4 regions of the Pantoea sp. Lij88 genome follow, and region 1 is predicted to be linked to each of the others. Evidence: riboswitches for the same ligand, from Rfam matches in the RefSeq annotation. Region 1 holds a riboswitch; each other region holds the start of a gene.

What was found. Region 1 has a riboswitch for thiamine pyrophosphate ahead of PU624_RS02345 (FAD-dependent oxidoreductase). Riboswitches for the same ligand answer to the same signal wherever they lie in the genome.
Region 2: it holds a riboswitch for thiamine pyrophosphate, as region 1 does, so the genes downstream of both, PU624_RS00635 (TenA family protein) here and PU624_RS02345 (FAD-dependent oxidoreductase) in region 1, are expected to answer to the same signal.
Region 3: it holds a riboswitch for thiamine pyrophosphate, as region 1 does, so the genes downstream of both, thiM (hydroxyethylthiazole kinase) here and PU624_RS02345 (FAD-dependent oxidoreductase) in region 1, are expected to answer to the same signal.
Region 4: it holds a riboswitch for thiamine pyrophosphate, as region 1 does, so the genes downstream of both, thiC (phosphomethylpyrimidine synthase ThiC) here and PU624_RS02345 (FAD-dependent oxidoreductase) in region 1, are expected to answer to the same signal.

The regions. Positions count from the first base shown of each region.
Region 1 covers NZ_CP118267.1:440,878-445,338, forward strand. Annotated here, with positions in the region: gene PU624_RS02330 (alkene reductase) at 1-1,105, shown strand, start outside; gene PU624_RS02335 (ArsR/SmtB family transcription factor) at 1,122-1,436, shown strand; gene PU624_RS02340 (cysteine hydrolase family protein) at 1,681-2,226, shown strand; TPP riboswitch at 2,290-2,409, shown strand; gene PU624_RS02345 (FAD-dependent oxidoreductase) at 2,541-3,485, shown strand; gene thiS (sulfur carrier protein ThiS) at 3,469-3,666, shown strand; gene PU624_RS02355 (thiazole synthase) at 3,669-4,424, shown strand; gene PU624_RS02360 (HesA/MoeB/ThiF family protein) at 4,434-4,461, shown strand, end outside.
Region 2 covers NZ_CP118267.1:119,206-123,666, forward strand. Annotated here, with positions in the region: gene PU624_RS00620 (LacI family DNA-binding transcriptional regulator) at 1-11, opposite strand, end outside; gene ascF (PTS cellobiose/arbutin/salicin transporter subunit IIBC) at 267-1,736, shown strand; gene PU624_RS00630 (6-phospho-beta-glucosidase) at 1,773-3,203, shown strand; TPP riboswitch at 3,265-3,367, shown strand; gene PU624_RS00635 (TenA family protein) at 3,437-4,138, shown strand; gene PU624_RS00640 (ABC transporter ATP-binding protein) at 4,135-4,461, shown strand, end outside.
Region 3 covers NZ_CP118269.1:1,421,313-1,425,773, forward strand. Annotated here, with positions in the region: gene PU624_RS10400 (AEC family transporter) at 1-511, opposite strand, end outside; gene PU624_RS10405 (hypothetical protein) at 609-806, opposite strand; TPP riboswitch at 1,114-1,214, shown strand; gene thiM (hydroxyethylthiazole kinase) at 1,249-2,037, shown strand; gene thiD (bifunctional hydroxymethylpyrimidine kinase/phosphomethylpyrimidine kinase) at 2,034-2,834, shown strand; gene PU624_RS10420 (GntR family transcriptional regulator) at 2,887-3,573, opposite strand; gene PU624_RS10425 (mannitol dehydrogenase family protein) at 3,674-4,461, opposite strand, start outside.
Region 4 covers NZ_CP118269.1:3,754,846-3,759,306, forward strand. Annotated here, with positions in the region: gene hemE (uroporphyrinogen decarboxylase) at 1-317, opposite strand, end outside; gene nudC (NAD(+) diphosphatase) at 358-1,128, opposite strand; gene rsd (sigma D regulator) at 1,218-1,724, shown strand; TPP riboswitch at 1,877-1,977, shown strand; gene thiC (phosphomethylpyrimidine synthase ThiC) at 2,065-3,987, shown strand; gene thiE (thiamine phosphate synthase) at 3,990-4,461, shown strand, end outside.

The sequences.
Region 1 (4,461 bases):
TACCCCCCTGAACCTGGGCGATCTTAAACTTCGCAACCGCATTGTCCTGCCGCCGCTGACGCGCTGCCGCAGTGAACAGCCGGGCAACATTCCCGGCGAGTTGATGGTGGAGTATTACCGCCAGCGTGCCAGCGCGGGACTGATGGTCACCGAAGGCACCCAGATTGAGCCTCGCGGGCAGGGTTATGCATGGACGCCGGGGATCCACAGCGAGGCGCAGATCGCGGGCTGGAAAAAGGTCACGGAGGCGGTACATCAGGAAGGCGCCACGATTTTCTGCCAGCTCTGGCATGTTGGCCGCGTATCTCATAATGAACTTCAGCCAGGCAAGCAGCCACCGGTAGCGCCTTCAGCCATCGCAGCCGACAACGTCCGGGTGTTTATTGAAACCGGGCCAGGCGCGGGGATACTGACTGCACCCAGCGAGCCTCGGGCACTGACCACAGAAGAAGTGAAAGAGATTGTGGCGCTGTACAAACGCGCAGCGGAGAACGCCAAAGCCGCCGGTTTCGACGGCGTGGAACTGCACTCCGCCAACGGCTATCTGATTAACCAGTTTATTTCAGAACATACCAACTTCCGTAAGGATGAATATGGTGGCTCAGCAGAGAATCGTCTGCGCTTCCTGCGTGAAGTCGTTGAGGCCGTCAGCTCGGTGTTTGGCAGCCATCGCGTGGGCGTCCGGTTTGCACCGCTGTTTTCCAGTACCGATGAAGAGCGCGTCTATCTTGGCCTGGTTGAAAGCGATCCCCACGCGACCTACATCCGTGCCGCAAAGCTGCTGAATGAACTTGAAGTTGGCTATCTCTCAATTGCTGAAGCGGACTGGGATAATAGCCCGGACATGCCAGAGAGTTTCCGCGTTGCGCTGCGGGAAACATTCCGGTCTCCGATCATCTATTCAGGTCGCTATACGGCAGAAAAAGCGCAGCATGTGCTGGAAAAAGGCTGGGGCGATCTGTTTGGTTTTGGCCGATCATTCATCGCCAATCCCGATCTGCCCGCGCGCATTCAATCAGGCTATCCGCTGAATGAGGTCGATAACGCCTCCCTGTATGGCGGTACTGAGAAAGGCTATACTGACTATCCTGTTTTTCAATCCTGATATTTTGTGAGGCGGCATGTCCCCCGAAAATGCCCTGAAGTTACTGTCCAACCCGACCAGAGTGGCAGTGCTGAAGTGGCTTAAAAATCCTGATGAAGCGTTTGCGGGCTATACCCAGCTCTATCCCTTCGATCAGTATGGCGTCTGTGCCAGCCTCATACAGGACAAGGCGGGCTTATCACAGCCCGCCACATCGTTATGCCTGAAAGCCCTTCACAGTGCAGGTCTGGTCGAAGCCAGCAAAGTGGGAAAATGGACCTATTATCGTCGCGCCGAACCGCGCATTCGTGAAATCACTGGTGCGGTGACGCAATCACTTAAGGCGCTTTAAAAGCGACAGCATTCAGGATAGTGTAGATTCCAGCCCCCTCCTGTTGAGGGTGACGCTTCCCGTATTCTTAACTCAGGATCAGAAAATGTTTATGTCAGTTCTGTCTTTCACCACCGTCACCACCACCGCGCTCAGCGGCGGCGTGGGCGACTTTGTGACTGGCACCTGACACAACAGATTCCCACTCCCCGCCGAACCGGACGGGGACCTGTTCTCCGTTCTTAAAACTGAATGGAGCCAGGTCATGATGACATCTGAAAGTGCACTTTTAATCATCGATATGCAGCAGGGCCTTTTTCATGGTCCAGCGGCGCCTTTCGCCGCAGACAGCATTCTGTCGACTATCACTCTGCTTATCACCAAAGCACGGCAGTCTGATGTGCCCATCTTTTTTGCCCGCCATATCGGGCCTGATCATTCCCCCTTCAACGAACAAAGCCCGCTGACTCGCCTCATCCCGGAATTGCAGGTTAACCCGCAGGCAGATATCGTCTTCACAAAACGATATCCCAGCTGTTTCAGAGAGACCGGCCTGCACCATCAGCTCAGGCAAAGAGGCGTTAAACAACTGGTGATAGCCGGGATGAAAACGGAGTTCTGTGTTGATACGACCTGTCGCGCCGCACCGGAACTGGGTTTTAACGTCGTGCTGATTTCCGATGCGCATACCACCGTCGATAATCCGCATCTCTCTGCGGAGAAGATTATTGGTCATCATAATCAGACACTGGCGGGACCCTTTGTGACGCTGGCAACCGCCGCTGACTGGTCGTCCGGGTCGGCCCTTTAATGCCGATATTCATGTGCTGCACTTCGCCCGCGGCTTGACGAAGCCGCCCGCTTAACTTACAACTAAACGCGTCAGGGGAGTCTCGCCAGAGAGACTGAGAGGCTAATAGCGCATCGCGCGGCTTAGCGACCCTTAGAACCTGACCCAGTTGATACTGGCGTAGGAAGACGGGTATCGCATCAGATACTTGCCGCAGGAGCGCGTTCGCGATGCTTCTGCCTTTTCCCTCTGTATCACGGGTCATCGTTAACTGATAACGAGGCCAAAGTGAAATATCTTATCCTGAATCTCTCTGTTCCTGTCCGGTGGCTACCATGAGCCGCTGGTCGGTGCTCGGCAGCGGCGTGGCCGGGCTGTGCGTCGCCACACTGCTTGTGGAGCGCGGAGAAACTGTCGAAATCATTACGCAGCCAGACTGTCGCGCGGCCTCCCACTGGGCGGGCGGCATGCTTGCGCCCTGGTGCGAAGCGGAAAGCGCGCCTCAGCAGGTGATCGAATGGGGTCAGCACGCTGCGGGCTGGTGGGCGCAACGCGTTGATGGCGTGGTGCAGCAGGGCACGCTGGTGGTAGCGCCGCCGCGTGACAGCCGCGAGCTGACGCGCTTCGCCAGCATGACCCTGAAGCATCAGTGGGTCGCACCGGGTGACATCGAACCGGCGCTGGAAAATCGCTTTGCCCGCGGCCTGTTTTTTGCGGCTGAGGCGCATCTCGATCCCCGCCGCGCCCTGCAGCAACTGCGCGACAAACTGCAGCAGGCTGGCGTCCCTTTTCACAGCGGTAACCCCACCGGCAAAATCATCGACTGTCGTGGCATCCATGCCATTGACCAGCAGCCCGCCTTGCGTGCTGTGCGGGGTGAGATGCTGATCCTGCAGACGTCCGACGTTCAGCTCTCCCGTCCTGTCCGGCTGCTGCACCCCCGCTTTCCCTGCTATCTGGTGCCGCGCGCAGGCGGGCACTTCATGCTGGGTGCCACGATGGTCGAAAGCCATGACAGCAGCCCGATCAGTGCCAGGGCGATGATGGAGCTGCTCAGTGCCGCTTATAGCCTGCATCCGGCGCTGGCCGAAGCGCGGATCGTGGAGAGCGGCACCGGCCTGCGTCCCGCTTACCGACAGAACCTGCCTGAAGTCCGCTATGAAAATGGCCGTTTCTCGTTAAACGGGCTTTACCGTCACGGCTTTTTACTGGCACCGATTATGGCTGAAAAACTCATGCTGCAACTTACTCAGGAGATGACTCATGCGAGTTCAACTTAATGGACGCCCGATTGAAACCGATGCAGAGACGCTGGCAGAGCTAATGGCGGAGCAGCAGATCGACCCGCGCACCGTCGCCACCGCGCTGAACGGTGAGTTTGTGCCGCGCAGCCTTTATGCCAGCCAGCAGCTTGAGGCGGGCAGTCAGCTGGAAATTCTGTCACCGATGCAGGGGGGTTAATCATGTTCTATCACTTTACGCCGCAATCCCGCTTTCTGCTCGGTACCGCCGGCTATCCCTCACCGGACATCCTGCATCAGGCGATCGACGCATCAGGCGCGGAGATCATTACCGTCAGCCTGCGCCGGGAAGGCAGTGAGGGCGGTGCTTTTCGCACGCTGCTGCAACAGCTTAACAAACGCATTCTGCCGAATACCGCAGGCTGCCACACGGTAAAGGAGGCGGTGACGACGGCGCAGATGGCGCGCGAACTGTTCGACACGCCGTGGATTAAGCTTGAGGTGATTGGTCATGCCGACACGCTGCAGCCGGATCCATTTGCGCTGGTTGAAGCCGCGAGGATCCTCTGCGCTGACGGCTTCCAGGTGTTTCCTTACACCACCGAAGATCTGATTGTCGGCGAGAAACTGCTGGAAGCGGGTTGCGAAGTCCTGATGCCCTGGGGTGCGCCGATTGGTTCCGGTCAGGGGCTGCGCAATATCGAAGGGCTGCGCACGATGCGTGCGTGGTTTAAAGATGTGCCGCTGATTGTCGATGCCGGTATCGGCTCGCCAGCCCAGGCGGCGCAGGCGATGGAGATGGGTTTCGACGGCGTGCTGCTAAACACGGCGGTGGCAAAAGCGCGCGATCCGGTGCGGATGGCCGGGGCGTTTGCTGCGGCAATCCATGGCGGGCACGAGGCGTTTCAGGCGGGATTGATGGAGCAGCGCGACATGGCGTCTGCCTCAACGCCCATTTTTGGTCTGGCACAGTTCTGAGGAGTGGCGATGGAGCGTTATCAGCGACAGACCATGT
Region 2 (4,461 bases), 310 kb from region 1:
ATCGTTGCCATGGTGATGCTCCTTTGCTGCGTCGTCCTGCAGTCTACCTAAGCCTCTCAATGTTGGAAATATTTACCCGGCCTGCGCACGAAGTTAACGGCGCCAGTCGGGTGACGCACCTCACAAAAAAGAAATCTGCCTGATTTCACCTCTTGTCGGCGCGATTAAAGCCCTTCATGATTTTGTGAAACCGGTTTCCTATTTGCCTGCTTGCAGGCGCAAAAACATAAAACCCTGACCGATTTACCCTACAGAGAAGAACGATCATGCCCATGAACTATGCCGAGGTGTCACGCGCCATTGTCGATGCGCTGGGCGGCCTCACCAATATCGAAGCCGTCACTCACTGCATGACCCGTCTGCGGTTTGTGGTGAAAGATGAAACGCAGATCGACATGCCCCGCCTCAAAGCGATTAAAGGCGTTATGGGTGTGGTACACAACGACACTCAGTGCCAGGTGATCATCGGGAACAACGTGTCGCAGGCCTATCAGGCCGTGCTAGCGCTGGGATCGCCCGGCGGCGCTGCACCGACCGTGCCGGTAAAACGCAAAATTACCCTGCGAGGCATCGGCGCAGGCATCCTGGATGCGCTGGTAGGCACCATGTCGCCGCTGATCCCGGCCATTATTGGCGGGTCGATGGTTAAGCTGCTGGCGATGATCCTGGATATGGCGGGCGTCTTCGAAAAAGGCTCGTCAACGCTGGTGATCCTCAACGTGATTGGCGACGGCGCATTCTTCTTCCTGCCGATCATGGTGGCGGCCTCTGCGGCGCTGAAATTCAAAACCAATATGTCGCTGGCAATCGCCATTGCCGGTGTGCTGGTCCATCCCAATTTTGTTGATCTGATGGCAAAAGCGGCACAGGGTCAGCACGTTGAATTCGCCTTTATCCCGGTGACAGCGGTGAAATATACCTACACGGTGATCCCGGCGCTGGTGATGACCTGGATCCTGTCGCACATTGAGCGCGGCGTGGATCGCATTACCCCGGCCGTGACCAAAAACTTCCTGAAACCGATGCTGATCGTGCTGATTGCTGCGCCCATCGCGATTGTGCTGATTGGCCCGATTGGCATCTGGATCGGCAGCGGCATATCCGCGCTGGTCTACACCGTCCATGGCTATCTTGGCTGGCTGTCGGTTGCGATTATGGGTGCCATCTGGCCGCTGCTGGTGATGACCGGGATGCATCGGGTATTTACGCCGACCATCATCCAGACCATCGCCGAGACCGGCAAAGAAGGCATGGTGATGCCGTCTGAAATTGGGGCCAACCTGTCGCTGGGCGGATCGTCCCTGGCGGTGGCGTTCCGGACTAAAAATCGCGAACTGCGCCAGACCGCACTGGCGGCGGCGGCCTCGGCCATCATTGCCGGCATTTCTGAACCGGCGCTATATGGCGTCGCGGTGCGCCTTAAACGCCCGCTGATCGCCTGTCTGATCAGCGGCTTTATCTGCGGCGCGGTCGCGGGCATTGGCGGGCTGGCCAGCCACTCAATGGCCTCACCGGGTCTGTTCACCAGCGTACAGTTCTTCGACCCGGCTAATCCCATGAGTATCGTCTGGGTCGGTGCGGTCATGGTGTTGTCGGTGGTGCTGTCATTTGTGCTGACGCTGCTGTTAGGGTTTGAAGATATTCCTGAAACTGAAACTGAAACGAAATCCGAAGCCGGAACCGCCGCGCAACCTGTGCCGGTTACCGAACGCACTAACGCGATTAATAGTCACTAAAGGAAAGGGTCACGCTGACCCGGAAAAGAGGATTGCATGTCTTATTCAAGGTTCCCGCAAGGATTTTTATGGGGCGGCGCACTGGCCGCCAACCAGAGTGAAGGCGGCTTTCGTGAAGGCGGAAAGGGCTTAACCACCGTCGATATGATCCCGCATGGCCCGCATCGTATGCCGGTCAAACTGGGTCTGGAAAAGCGTTTTACCCTGCGTGACGACGAATTTTATCCCAGCCATGATGCCATCGATTTCTATCACCGCTATCGGGAGGATATCGCGCTGATGGCGGAGATGGGGTTCAGCGTGTTCCGCACTTCGATCGCCTGGAGCCGTCTCTATCCCAATGGGGATGAACTGACGCCTAATCCGGAAGGCATCGCCTTTTACCGCGCGGTCTTCGAGGAGTGCCGGAAATATCATATCGAACCGCTGGTCACGCTCTGCCACTTTGATGTGCCGATGCATCTGGTCACGGAATATGGTTCGTGGCGTAACCGCAAGATGGTGAACTTTTTTGCCCGTTATGCCCGCACTTGTTTCGAAGCGTTTGATGGGCTGGTGAAGTACTGGCTGACGTTTAACGAGATCAATATCCTGCTGCACAGCCCGTTTTCCGGCGCCGGTCTGGTATTCGAACCGGGTGAGAATAAGGAGCAGGTAAAATACCAGGCAGCACATCATGAACTGGTTGCCAGCGCACTGGTCACGCGGATCGCGCATGAGGTCAATCCGGCTAACCAGGTCGGCTGCATGCTGGCCGGTGGCAACTTCTATCCGTGGTCGAGTAAACCGGAAGATGTCTGGGCGGCGCTGGAGAAAGATCGCGAAAACCTGTTCTTTATCGATGTGCAGGCGCGCGGCGCTTATCCGGCCTATGCCGCGCGGGTGTTCCGTGAAAAAGGCGTGACGCTTGAGATCGAAGCCGGTGATGCCGACATTCTGAAAAACAGCGTCGATTTCGTCTCGTTCAGTTACTACGCTTCACGCTGCGCCTCGGCGGAGATGAATGAGCAGAACAGCAGTGCCGCCAACGTGGTGAAATCCCTGCCTAATCCTCACGTGCCGCGCAGCGAGTGGGGCTGGGGCATCGATCCGCTCGGCTTACGCATTACCATGAACATGATGTATGACCGCTACCAGAAACCGCTATTCCTGGTCGAAAATGGCCTGGGTGCGCGCGATGAAATCGACGCGAATGGCGAGATTAATGATGATTACCGCATCAGCTATCTGCGTGAACACATCCGCGCCATGGGCGATGCCATCGAAGATGGTGTGCCGGTGATGGGTTACACCAGCTGGGGCTGCATCGATCTGGTTGCCGCCTCAACCGGTGAAATGAGCAAGCGCTACGGTTTCGTTTACGTTGACCGTGACGATTTGGGCAACGGCACGCTGGCGCGCACGCGCAAGAAATCGTTCTGGTGGTATAAGAAAGTGATTGCCAGTAACGGGGCCGATCTTGAGTGACAATGTCACTTAATATCGCGCACGCGTGCCGTTGTACTCCGGCACTAATTATCGTATAACGAATGTCTCCGAGGGGTGTCCTGTAATGGGCTGAGATGGCGAAAGCCGAACCCTTTGAACCTGATCTGGGTCATGCCAGCGAAGGGACGGGTCGGCAGATTTTTCTGCATTATCTCCTGCACTATCCCCTGTTCCAGACCGTATGCCCGGATCTCCCTGTTACTGGAGATCCCATGTCACATCCGCTTTTCGAAACCGGCTTTTATGGTCGTCTGCGCCAGCAGGCGGGCAGTCACTGGCACGCTTATGTCGCGCACGATTTTGTGCAGCAGCTCGGTCAGGGCACGCTGCCACCCGCCGCATTCCGCCACTATCTCACCCAGGATTATCTCTTCCTGCTGCACTTTGCCCGTGCCTGGGGTCTGCTGATCAGCAAACTCTCAGAGCCAGCCGCGTTGCGCAGCGCGACGGCATCGCTCAACGCCATCGTCAGCGAACTGCCGCTGCATCTGGCTTACTGCCAGCAATGGGGCATCAGCGAGGCGTCAATGGCGAGCGAACCCGAGGCCATGGAAACGATCAACTATACCCGCTACGTGCTGGACGTGGGTCACACCGGGGACGCGCTGGAACTGATGACTGCGCTGATGCCCTGTGTTGCTGGTTACGCTGAAATTGGCCTGACGCTGCTGGACGATCCTGCGACACGCTTTGAGGGAAATCCGTACGCTCCATGGATAGAGAACTATGGGGATGAATCTTACCTGGCGGGCGTCGGTTCCTCACTCCTGCTGTTTGAAGCCCTGGCTCAGCAGCGCGCGGGTGAACAACGTTTTAACCCGCTGACTGAGATTTTCACCACCGCAACCCGGCTGGAAGCGGCGTTCTGGCAGATGGGTCTCAATAGTGCTGCCCCTCTTCAGGTCAGTCCATGAACCCGCCGGGGATTTCAGTTCGCCAGCTCTGCCTGACGCTGGGTCAGCAGCAGCTGTTCAGCCAGCTTGATCTGGAGATCGCGGGCGGCGCTTTTACCGCTTTGCTGGGTGCCAGCGGCGTGGGTAAAAGCAGCCTGATGCGGGTCATTGCGGGTCTGACACCCCCGACCTCCGGACAGATTAGCGGCAGCGATGGCCTGCCGCTGACCGGGCGCATCGCCTGGATGGGGCAACAGGATTTGCTCTATCCCTGGCTCACGGTGGAACAGAATGTCTGCCTCGCGAGTCGCCTGAACGGGAAGAAAGCCGATCGCGACTGGGCG
Region 3 (4,461 bases), on a different replicon from region 1:
TCAGGGTGCGCCAGAGACCTTCCAGCGAGAAACTTCCCTGTTTTGCCCACTCGACCGAAACAGTCAGTAAGGTCCAGAGGATCAGGCTGTTAAACACCAGCACCAGTGCCACCGGAGGCAGGGCTTCAGGCCCGAGCAGCACCGTGGCCACCGGGATCCCCAGCATCACGTTATTGGAAAAGATGCCGCCCAGCGCAAACACCGAAGCTGCTACGCCATCCAGATTAAACAGCCTTGTTGCCAGCAGTCGCCCCACGATAAACACCAGCAGGCAACTGCCGAAGAAAGCCAGTAACAGGCGTGCATCCACCGGCGGACTCTGCGAGAACGTGCTCATCACCCGAAACAGCATGCAGGGCAGGGCGACGTTAAACACAAAGCGGTTCATTCCTTCGCTGATGCTGGCGGGCCATTTTCCGAGGCGCGTCAGGCAGTATCCCAGCAGGATCAGGATAAACAGCGGGGCTGACAGATAAATTTGATGGCTTAAGCTTTCAAACAGCAGTGGCATAGAGAGAGTCTGGTCAGACGATGATTAGTTATCAGACTAACAAATTGCTAACTAACTGTTAACTGTAACAGTGTCTGGATTGACCGTAGCCGGGACGCTACCCGAGCCAGCGACGCGCCTGCTGGTCGCTGATATCCCGGTAATAGACACGATGGATTATTTCGCCGCAGCCCGGACAACGCGCGGAAAGATAGGTGGAAAGGTAATGTCTGCCATTTGGCGCGACGGCGCCCTGACGTTCAATAATAATGTCCTGCCATCGATGGCGGTGTGGAATAAGCGCTGACAATCGCATCATACATCCTGAATAGTATGAAGTTCCGCTTCAGAAGTTTTCTAACTCAATGAAATAATTTGTTTTTTACGATGACGCTGCGAGCAGGTTAATTATTATGGAGAAACCAGAATGACTGCGGGAAATATTACCCGTTCGGGTAATAACCAGAGTTACCTATAAAGAGGTATCCCGTGAGCCCGCAGCATTAAGCCTTTTTTTCCACCGTCATGAGTTGATCGGGATCATGTGAATTGTTTCAGCTCTGATTATTTGCCGGGCTGGTGTCGCTTGCTTTCGCCGCACAGCTCTCCTATGCTGCAAGCCGTAACACGACTCGGGGTGCCGCTTTCCACACGGAAAGGGCTGAGAAAAACCCGCTGACCTGAACTGGATAATGCCAGCGTAGGGAAGTCTGATGCCTGACCGCATTCGCCTTCTTGTTCGCCGGTTGGGAGCTACGATGACACATCAATCTCAACACCTTTCTGCCGCGCACTTCGCGCCCATCCTGCACACTTTCCGCCGTCAGTCACCGCTGGTGCACTGCATGACCAATGACGTGGTTCAGAACTTCACCGCCAATGTACTGCTGGCACTTAATGCCTCACCTGCAATGGTAATTGATGCTGAGGAAGCCGCAGAGTTCAGCCGCTTTGCCGATGCGCTGCTGATTAACGTGGGCACCCTGACCCGCGAACGCCAGCAGGCGATGCAGGCTGCGGTCATCGCTGCCAGAGAGGCGGGCACACCCTGGACACTCGATCCGGTTGCCGTCGGTGCGCTGACGCTACGCAGTGAGTTCTGCCAGCAGTTGCTAAGTCAGCAACCGGCGGTAATCCGGGGAAATGCGTCAGAGATTCTGGCGCTGGCACAGCAGGCCAGCGGCGGGCGCGGTGTCGATACGCTGCATCAGGCCGATGCGGCACTCGATGCGGCACAGCATCTCGCTGAGACCTGGAACACGCTGGTGATCGTTACCGGAGAAGTGGACTATGCCACCGATGGTCAGCGATTCCTCGCCATAAGCGGGGGAAGCCCGTTAATGACGCGGGTGGTCGGGACCGGCTGCGCGCTCTCGGCTGTGGTCGCGGGCTTCAGCAGTCTGCCTGGCGATCGTTTATTGAATGTCGCTGCTGCCTGCCAGGTCATGGCCCTGGCGGGGGAAAAGGCAGCGGCGCAGACGTGCGGGCCGGGCAGCTTTGCCACGGCGTTTATCGATGCACTCTGGACGCTGGAGGCGAAATCATGAAGCGCATTAATGCCCTGACGATTGCCGGTACCGATCCCAGCGGTGGCGCAGGTATTCAGGCCGATCTGAAAACCTTTTCCGCGTTGGGAGCCTATGGCACCAGCGTTATTACCGCGCTGGTGGCACAAAATACGCAGGGCGTGCAGTCGGTTTATCGCATTGAACCTGACTTTGTTGCCGCCCAGCTCGACTCGGTGCTGGATGATGTGCGCATCGACAGCGCAAAAATCGGCATGCTGTCAGAAACGGCCATCGTGGAACAGGTTGCCGCCCGGCTAAAGCATGCGGCGATCCCCTTTGTGGTGCTGGATACGGTCATGGTCGCGAAAAGTGGTGATGCGTTGCTCTCGCCAGATGCCGTGGCCAGCGTACGGGAGCTGTTACTGCCGCAGGTCTCGCTGATCACGCCTAATCTGCCGGAAGCGGCGGCGTTGCTGGATTGCGGGATTGCCAAAGATGAGACGGAGATGCGCGAGCAGGGACGAGCCTTGCTGGCCCTGGGATGTCAGGCCGTGCTGATGAAGGGCGGTCACCTGGCGGCGGACGAAAGCCCGGACTGGCTGCTTACGCCTTCAGCAGAGCAGCGATTCAGTACGTCGCGCGTGGATACCCGTCATACACATGGCACCGGCTGTACGCTGTCGGCTGCGTTAGCCGCGTTGCGTCCGCGTCATGCTGACTGGGCAGAGACGATAGGGGAAGCTAAAAACTGGTTACAGCAGGCGCTGTTACAGGCGGATTCGCTGGAGGTCGGAAAGGGTATCGGGCCGGTTCACCATTTTCATCAATGGTGGTAACGACGAAGGCCCGCATCGGCCTGTTGATCAGGCGGTGCGGGCGGTTTCAGGTTCAGGGTGCTTCAAACCAGGCGCTGTTACGTTCGGCAATCGGGGTGATCGAGAAGATCATCTCCTGCAGGTGATGACGCATTGCCGCTTCCGCGGCATCGGCGTCGTGACGCTTCAGCGCGGCATAAATCTCTTCATGCTGCTCAATCACTTTTTCCGGCGGAGAGACCTCACTCAGCGTCAGGAACCGCACCCGGTCCATGGCGGCTTTGATGTTCTCCACCGTCTCCCAGGCCAGCTTGCAGTCAATGCTTTCAGCAATCAGGCGATGAAATTCATCGTCCAGAGTCAGAAAGCCCTGGCTGTCATGCCGCTCAGCCGCCATGCGCTGCAGCTGCAGATTGTGTTCCAGCGCCATCAGGGCTGGATCATTAATCTCCAGCGCCGCGCGACGAACCACAGACACTTCCACTGCTTCACGGATGAAGCGGCCATCCGCCACCCGCTTAGCGGAGATTTTGCGCACGAAAGTGCCGCGCTGCGGCAATACCTGTACCAGTCCGGCTTCGGCCAGCTTGATGAACGCTTCGCGCACTGGCTGGCGTGAGACGTTGAAGCGCGCGGACACCTCTTTTTCAGAGAGCAGCGAGCCCGGCTGAATTGCGCAGGTGACGATATCTTTGCGCAGATAACGGTAAATCTGCTGATTCACCGGTTCGCTGGTAGTAATGGTATAGGCGATCGACATGCAGCAATATCCATATTACGGCTGGCAGAGGCCAGCACGATGGGAAAGTGTCAGTCTAATCAGGGTGCTGCATCTGCGCCAGCGCTTTGTTTCAGCGCCTTTAGCCGTGGTTGAGACACCGATGCACCGTGGCGCGAGCGCCCTGCGTAGTCAGCTGCTGATACCAGGCCGTCAGTCGGGCAACCACGTCTCCATTTTGCAGCAGGTCCTCACCAAATACCTCGCGAAGAGAGAGTAGTGCCCGCACGCGGGCCTCGCCATCGTCGCTGGCGGCAACGCACTCAGCCAGCTGCTTTTGCATCGGGTCGCGGATCTCAATCGGCTGACCCTTTTCATCCACGCCGCCGACATAGCGCATCCAGCCCGCCACGCCCAGCAGTAGGAGGTTGCAGTCGCTGCCGCGCTGCAGGTGCCAGCGCAGACTATCCAGCATGCGTTGTGGCAGTTTCTGGGTGCCGTCAGTGGCAATCTGGCCGGTGCGATGCTTAATGGCACGGTTTTCATAGCGGGCAATCAGTGAATCGGCATAGGCGTTGAGATCCACCCCCTGAGTGCGCAGCGTCGGTGCCTGCTCATCGATCATCAGTGAGCGGGCGGCGGCGCGGAAATGGGGATCGGCCACGCAGTCGCTGATGTACTCATAACCTGCCAGGAAGCCGAGATAGGCCAGGAAAGAGTGGCTGCCATTCAGCATGCGCAGTTTCATCTCTTCATAGGGCAGGACATCGCTGACCAGCTCGGCGCCCGCTTTTTCCCACGCCGGACGACCATTGACGAAGTTATCTTCAATCACCCACTGGAAGAAGGGTTCCGCTTCAACCGCTACCGGGTCACTTGACCCCAGGCGTTCGGTCAATGCGGCAAAAGCCGCGCCGGTCATGGCCGGAA
Region 4 (4,461 bases), on a different replicon from region 1:
CGGCAGGTTACAGGGTTAGAGAAACGCGGGCCTTCGCCGGTTTCAAAGTAGAGACCCAGTCCCATCGCATCCGGAATGGTCAGGATGTCACTGAAGAGGATGGCGGCATCCAGCGGATAACGGCGCAGCGGCTGCAGGGTGACTTCACAGGCCAGCTCGGCGTTTTTACACAGCGACATAAAGTCACCCGCCTGGGCGCGTGTCGCTTTGTACTCCGGCAAATAACGCCCGGCTTGTCGCATCATCCATACCGGCGTGACATCAACCGGCTGGCGTAACAGGGCACGCAAATAACGATCGTTCTTCAGTTCACTCATCTCAACACTCTCTCAATAACAGGCGTGTAGTGTAGCACTTCTACACTTCGGCACGGCACAGGGCAACGGTATCTTCAATCAGACGGCGCGCCACGGTGCCTGGCGGTGGCAACAGCGGCAGGTCATCAAAGCGGAACCAGGCCGCATCCAGCAGCTCTTTGCCGTCGTGTTGCAGATCGCCGCTGTCATACTCCGCCATAAACGCTGTCATCAGCGATTGCGGGAAGGGCCAGGGCTGGGAGGTCACGTAACGGACGTTTTTAACGCGGATATTGCTCTCTTCCATCACTTCCCGGGCCACGGCCTGCTCCAGCGTCTCGCCCACTTCGACAAAACCTGCCAGCACGGTGTAGACCTTGTTGCGATGACGGGCATGATTCGCCAGCAGGATTTCATCGCCGCGACGGATAGCCACAATGATGCACGGTGCAATCTGCGGATAGTAACGCTCACGGCAATGGCTGCAGAGACAGGCAAATTCATGTTTACTGTGGTGCATTTCATGGCCGCAATAGCCGCACCAGCGATGAGAACGGTAGAATTCCGCCAGCTGCACACCGCGACCCACCAGCTGAAACAGCTCGACATCCTGATCGATGAGCTGCCGGACTGAAAACATATCGGAGGTGCGAGGCTCACAAATCAGCCAGACTTTCTCCCCCTGCCATTCTCCAATGGTCCGGGCCTTACTGCCGGTCAAACCAAATTTTTCGGCGTTTCCGTGGGGTAAATCACCTTGTGGCAACCAAAGTTTCTGTTCATGGCTGACAATCCACCATCCAGCGTCTACGCTTGAGATTTCGCATTGCATTTATTTCGTCATCCTTAGCGTCAATTCGCACGCTGAAGCCCTGATGTTAAGTGTGTAGATAAACAACTATAACTCACATGGAGTTAGATATGCTTAACCAGTTAGACGTCCTGGCTGAACGCGTAGGTGGCAGTAATGAACTGGTCGATTCGTGGCTTGAAGCCCGTCGTCAGCTGCTGGTGACCTATTATCACCTGGTCGGTCTTAAACCCAATAAAGAGGCGCTGACGCGTCTGGATGAGCAGGCGCTGGACAACTTCTGCCACGGCCTGGTCGATTATCTTTCTGCGGGTCACTTCAGTATCTACGAGCGCGTCATCAGTGAAATGAGTGGCGACAGTCCGATGATTGCTGCCGCGCAGATCTATCCTCCGCTGGAAGCCAACACCGAGCGTCTGATGCAACTGTATGACGGTCACCTGCAGCAGGCCATTGACGACGAAAACTGCATGACTTTCCAGCAGGCGCTGTCTGAAGTGGGTGAAGTGCTGGAAGCACGCTTCACGCTGGAAGATAAGCTGATTCAGCTGGCATGGGATAACAAACTTGTCCCCCCGCCGGTAGCGAATGACAGCCATATCGCCCGTCCGGCGTAATGACTATCACAGGCAAAGGGGTTGAGATTATCCCGTAGCCCTTTTATGCTGAACAGGTTCTGAGGAGTGCTCTCCAAAGAACCTTTTTTATTTTCGCTTTGAAATGTAAGGTTTTTACGCCCGAGTCTCTTATCAGACACCCGCGTGAAAACGGCTTCTTGTCGGAGTGCCCAGTTGGGCTGAGACCGTTAATTCGGGATCCGCGGAACCTGATCAGGTTAGAACCTGCGAAGGGAACAAGAGTAAAACTTCTCTGTATGTCAGCACGCTTGTGCTGCTTATACGGTTACTCCTTCCGAACTCCGGACAAGCATCGTTCCCCCTTAACTGGAAGATTGCTATGTCTGAACCAAAAATGACCCGTCGTGAACAGCGTGCCCAGGCGCAGGAATTTATCGATTCTCTGCAAAGCGGCAGTGCCTTTCCCCAGTCCCGTCGCATCTGGATTAACGGCAGCCGGGAAGATATTCGCGTTCCCATGCGTGAAATCACCCTCAGCCCGACCCACATCGGCGGCAGCAAAGAACAGCCTCTCTATGAGCAGAATGAAGCGGTGCCGGTCTATGACACGGCGGGTGCCTATGGCGATCCTGCGGCACAGATCGATGTGCATCGTGGCCTGGAAAAACTGCGTGCCCGCTGGATTGCTGAACGCGACGACAGCGAGCTTCTCGAACAGAACAGCTCGGGCTATACCCAGCAGCGGCTGGCTGACGAGGGGCTGGATCATCTGCGCTTCGATCATCTTCCGACTCCGCGCCGCGCCCGCGCAGGCCGCCGCGTCACGCAACTGCACTATGCCCGCCAGGGGATGATTACCCCGGAGATGGAGTTTATCGCCCTGCGGGAAAACATGGGCCGTGAGCGAATCCGCAGCGAGGTGCTGCTGCAACAGCATCCAGGCCACAGTTTTGGCGCGCATCTGCCAGCCAGCATCACACCCGAGTTTGTGCGTCAGGAGGTCGCTGCCGGACGCGCCATCATCCCTGCCAATATCAATCACCCGGAATCGGAGCCGATGATCATTGGCCGCAACTTCCTGGTTAAGGTCAACGCCAACATCGGTAACTCGGCGGTGACCTCTTCCATTGAGGAGGAGGTGGAAAAGCTGGTCTGGTCGACTCGCTGGGGTGCCGACACGGTGATGGATCTCTCAACCGGCCGTTATATTCATGAAACGCGCGAATGGATTTTGCGAAACAGCCCGGTGCCTATCGGGACCGTGCCGATCTATCAGGCGCTGGAAAAAGTGAATGGCGTGGCCGAAGCGCTGAACTGGGAAATTTTCCGGGACACGCTGCTCGAACAGGCGGAACAGGGTGTCGATTACTTCACTATTCACGCGGGCGTGCTGCTGCGTTATGTCCCGATGACGGCGAAGCGTCTGACCGGGATTGTTTCGCGGGGTGGATCGATCATGGCGAAATGGTGCCTGTCGCATCATCAGGAGAGCTTCCTGTATGAGCACTTCCGTGAGATCTGTGAAATCTGTGCCGCTTACGATGTCTCCCTGTCCCTGGGCGACGGCCTGCGTCCGGGTTCGATTCAGGATGCCAACGACGAGGCGCAGTTTGCCGAACTGCGAACCCTGGGCGAACTGACCCGCATTGCCTGGCAATATGATGTTCAGGTGATGATTGAAGGTCCGGGCCATGTGCCGATGCATATGATCCGCCGCAATATGACTGAACAGCTCGACCTGTGCGATGAAGCCCCCTTCTACACGCTTGGCCCGCTGACCACCGATATCGCCCCCGGCTATGACCATTTCACCTCAGGTATTGGTGCCGCCATGATTGGCTGGTTTGGTTGCGCCATGTTGTGTTACGTCACCCCCAAAGAGCATCTGGGTCTGCCTAACAAAGAGGATGTGAAGCAGGGATTGATCACCTACAAAATCGCGGCGCATGCCGCCGATCTGGCCAAAGGCCATCCGGGTGCGCAGATCCGTGATAACGCCATGTCCAAGGCACGCTTTGAATTCCGCTGGGAGGATCAGTTTAATCTGGCGCTGGATCCGCATACGGCGAGGGCGATGCATGACGAAACCCTGCCGCAGGAGTCGGGCAAGGTGGCCCATTTCTGCTCGATGTGCGGCCCCAAATTCTGCTCGATGAAGATTTCTCAGGAGGTGCGCGAGTTTGCTGCACGTCAGGATGCCCGCGCAGAGCCGGTCGAAGTGGGCATGGCGCAGATGTCAGACCGTTTTCGCAGCCACGGCGGCGAACTGTATCACCCTGCCGATGCCATTAAGGAGGAGTAACGATGCCCGCATTCCCTGCTACCGCCCCACGCCTGGGGCTTTATCCGGTGGTTGATAGCCCCGAGTGGATTGAACGCCTGCTGGAGATGGGCGTTCGCACGCTGCAGCTGCGCATTAAGGATCAGCCCGATGAGATCGCCGAGCCTGCCATTGCCCAGGCAATTGCGCTGGGTAAACGCTATGACGCGCGCCTGTTTATCAATGACTACTGGCAGCTGGCAATAAAACATCAGGCTTATGGCGTACATCTGGGTCAGGAGGATCTGGATGTGGCCGATCTTGCCCGGATTCATCAGGCCGGATTGCGTCTGGGACTCTCCACCCATGACGATGCTGAACTGGATCGCGCGCTGGCAATCCAGCCCTCTTACATCGCACTTGGGCATATTTTCCCGACGCAGACCAAAGAGATGCCTTCTGCGCCGCAGGGCATTGAACAGCTGAAGCGGCACCTGACACGCCTGACGCATATTC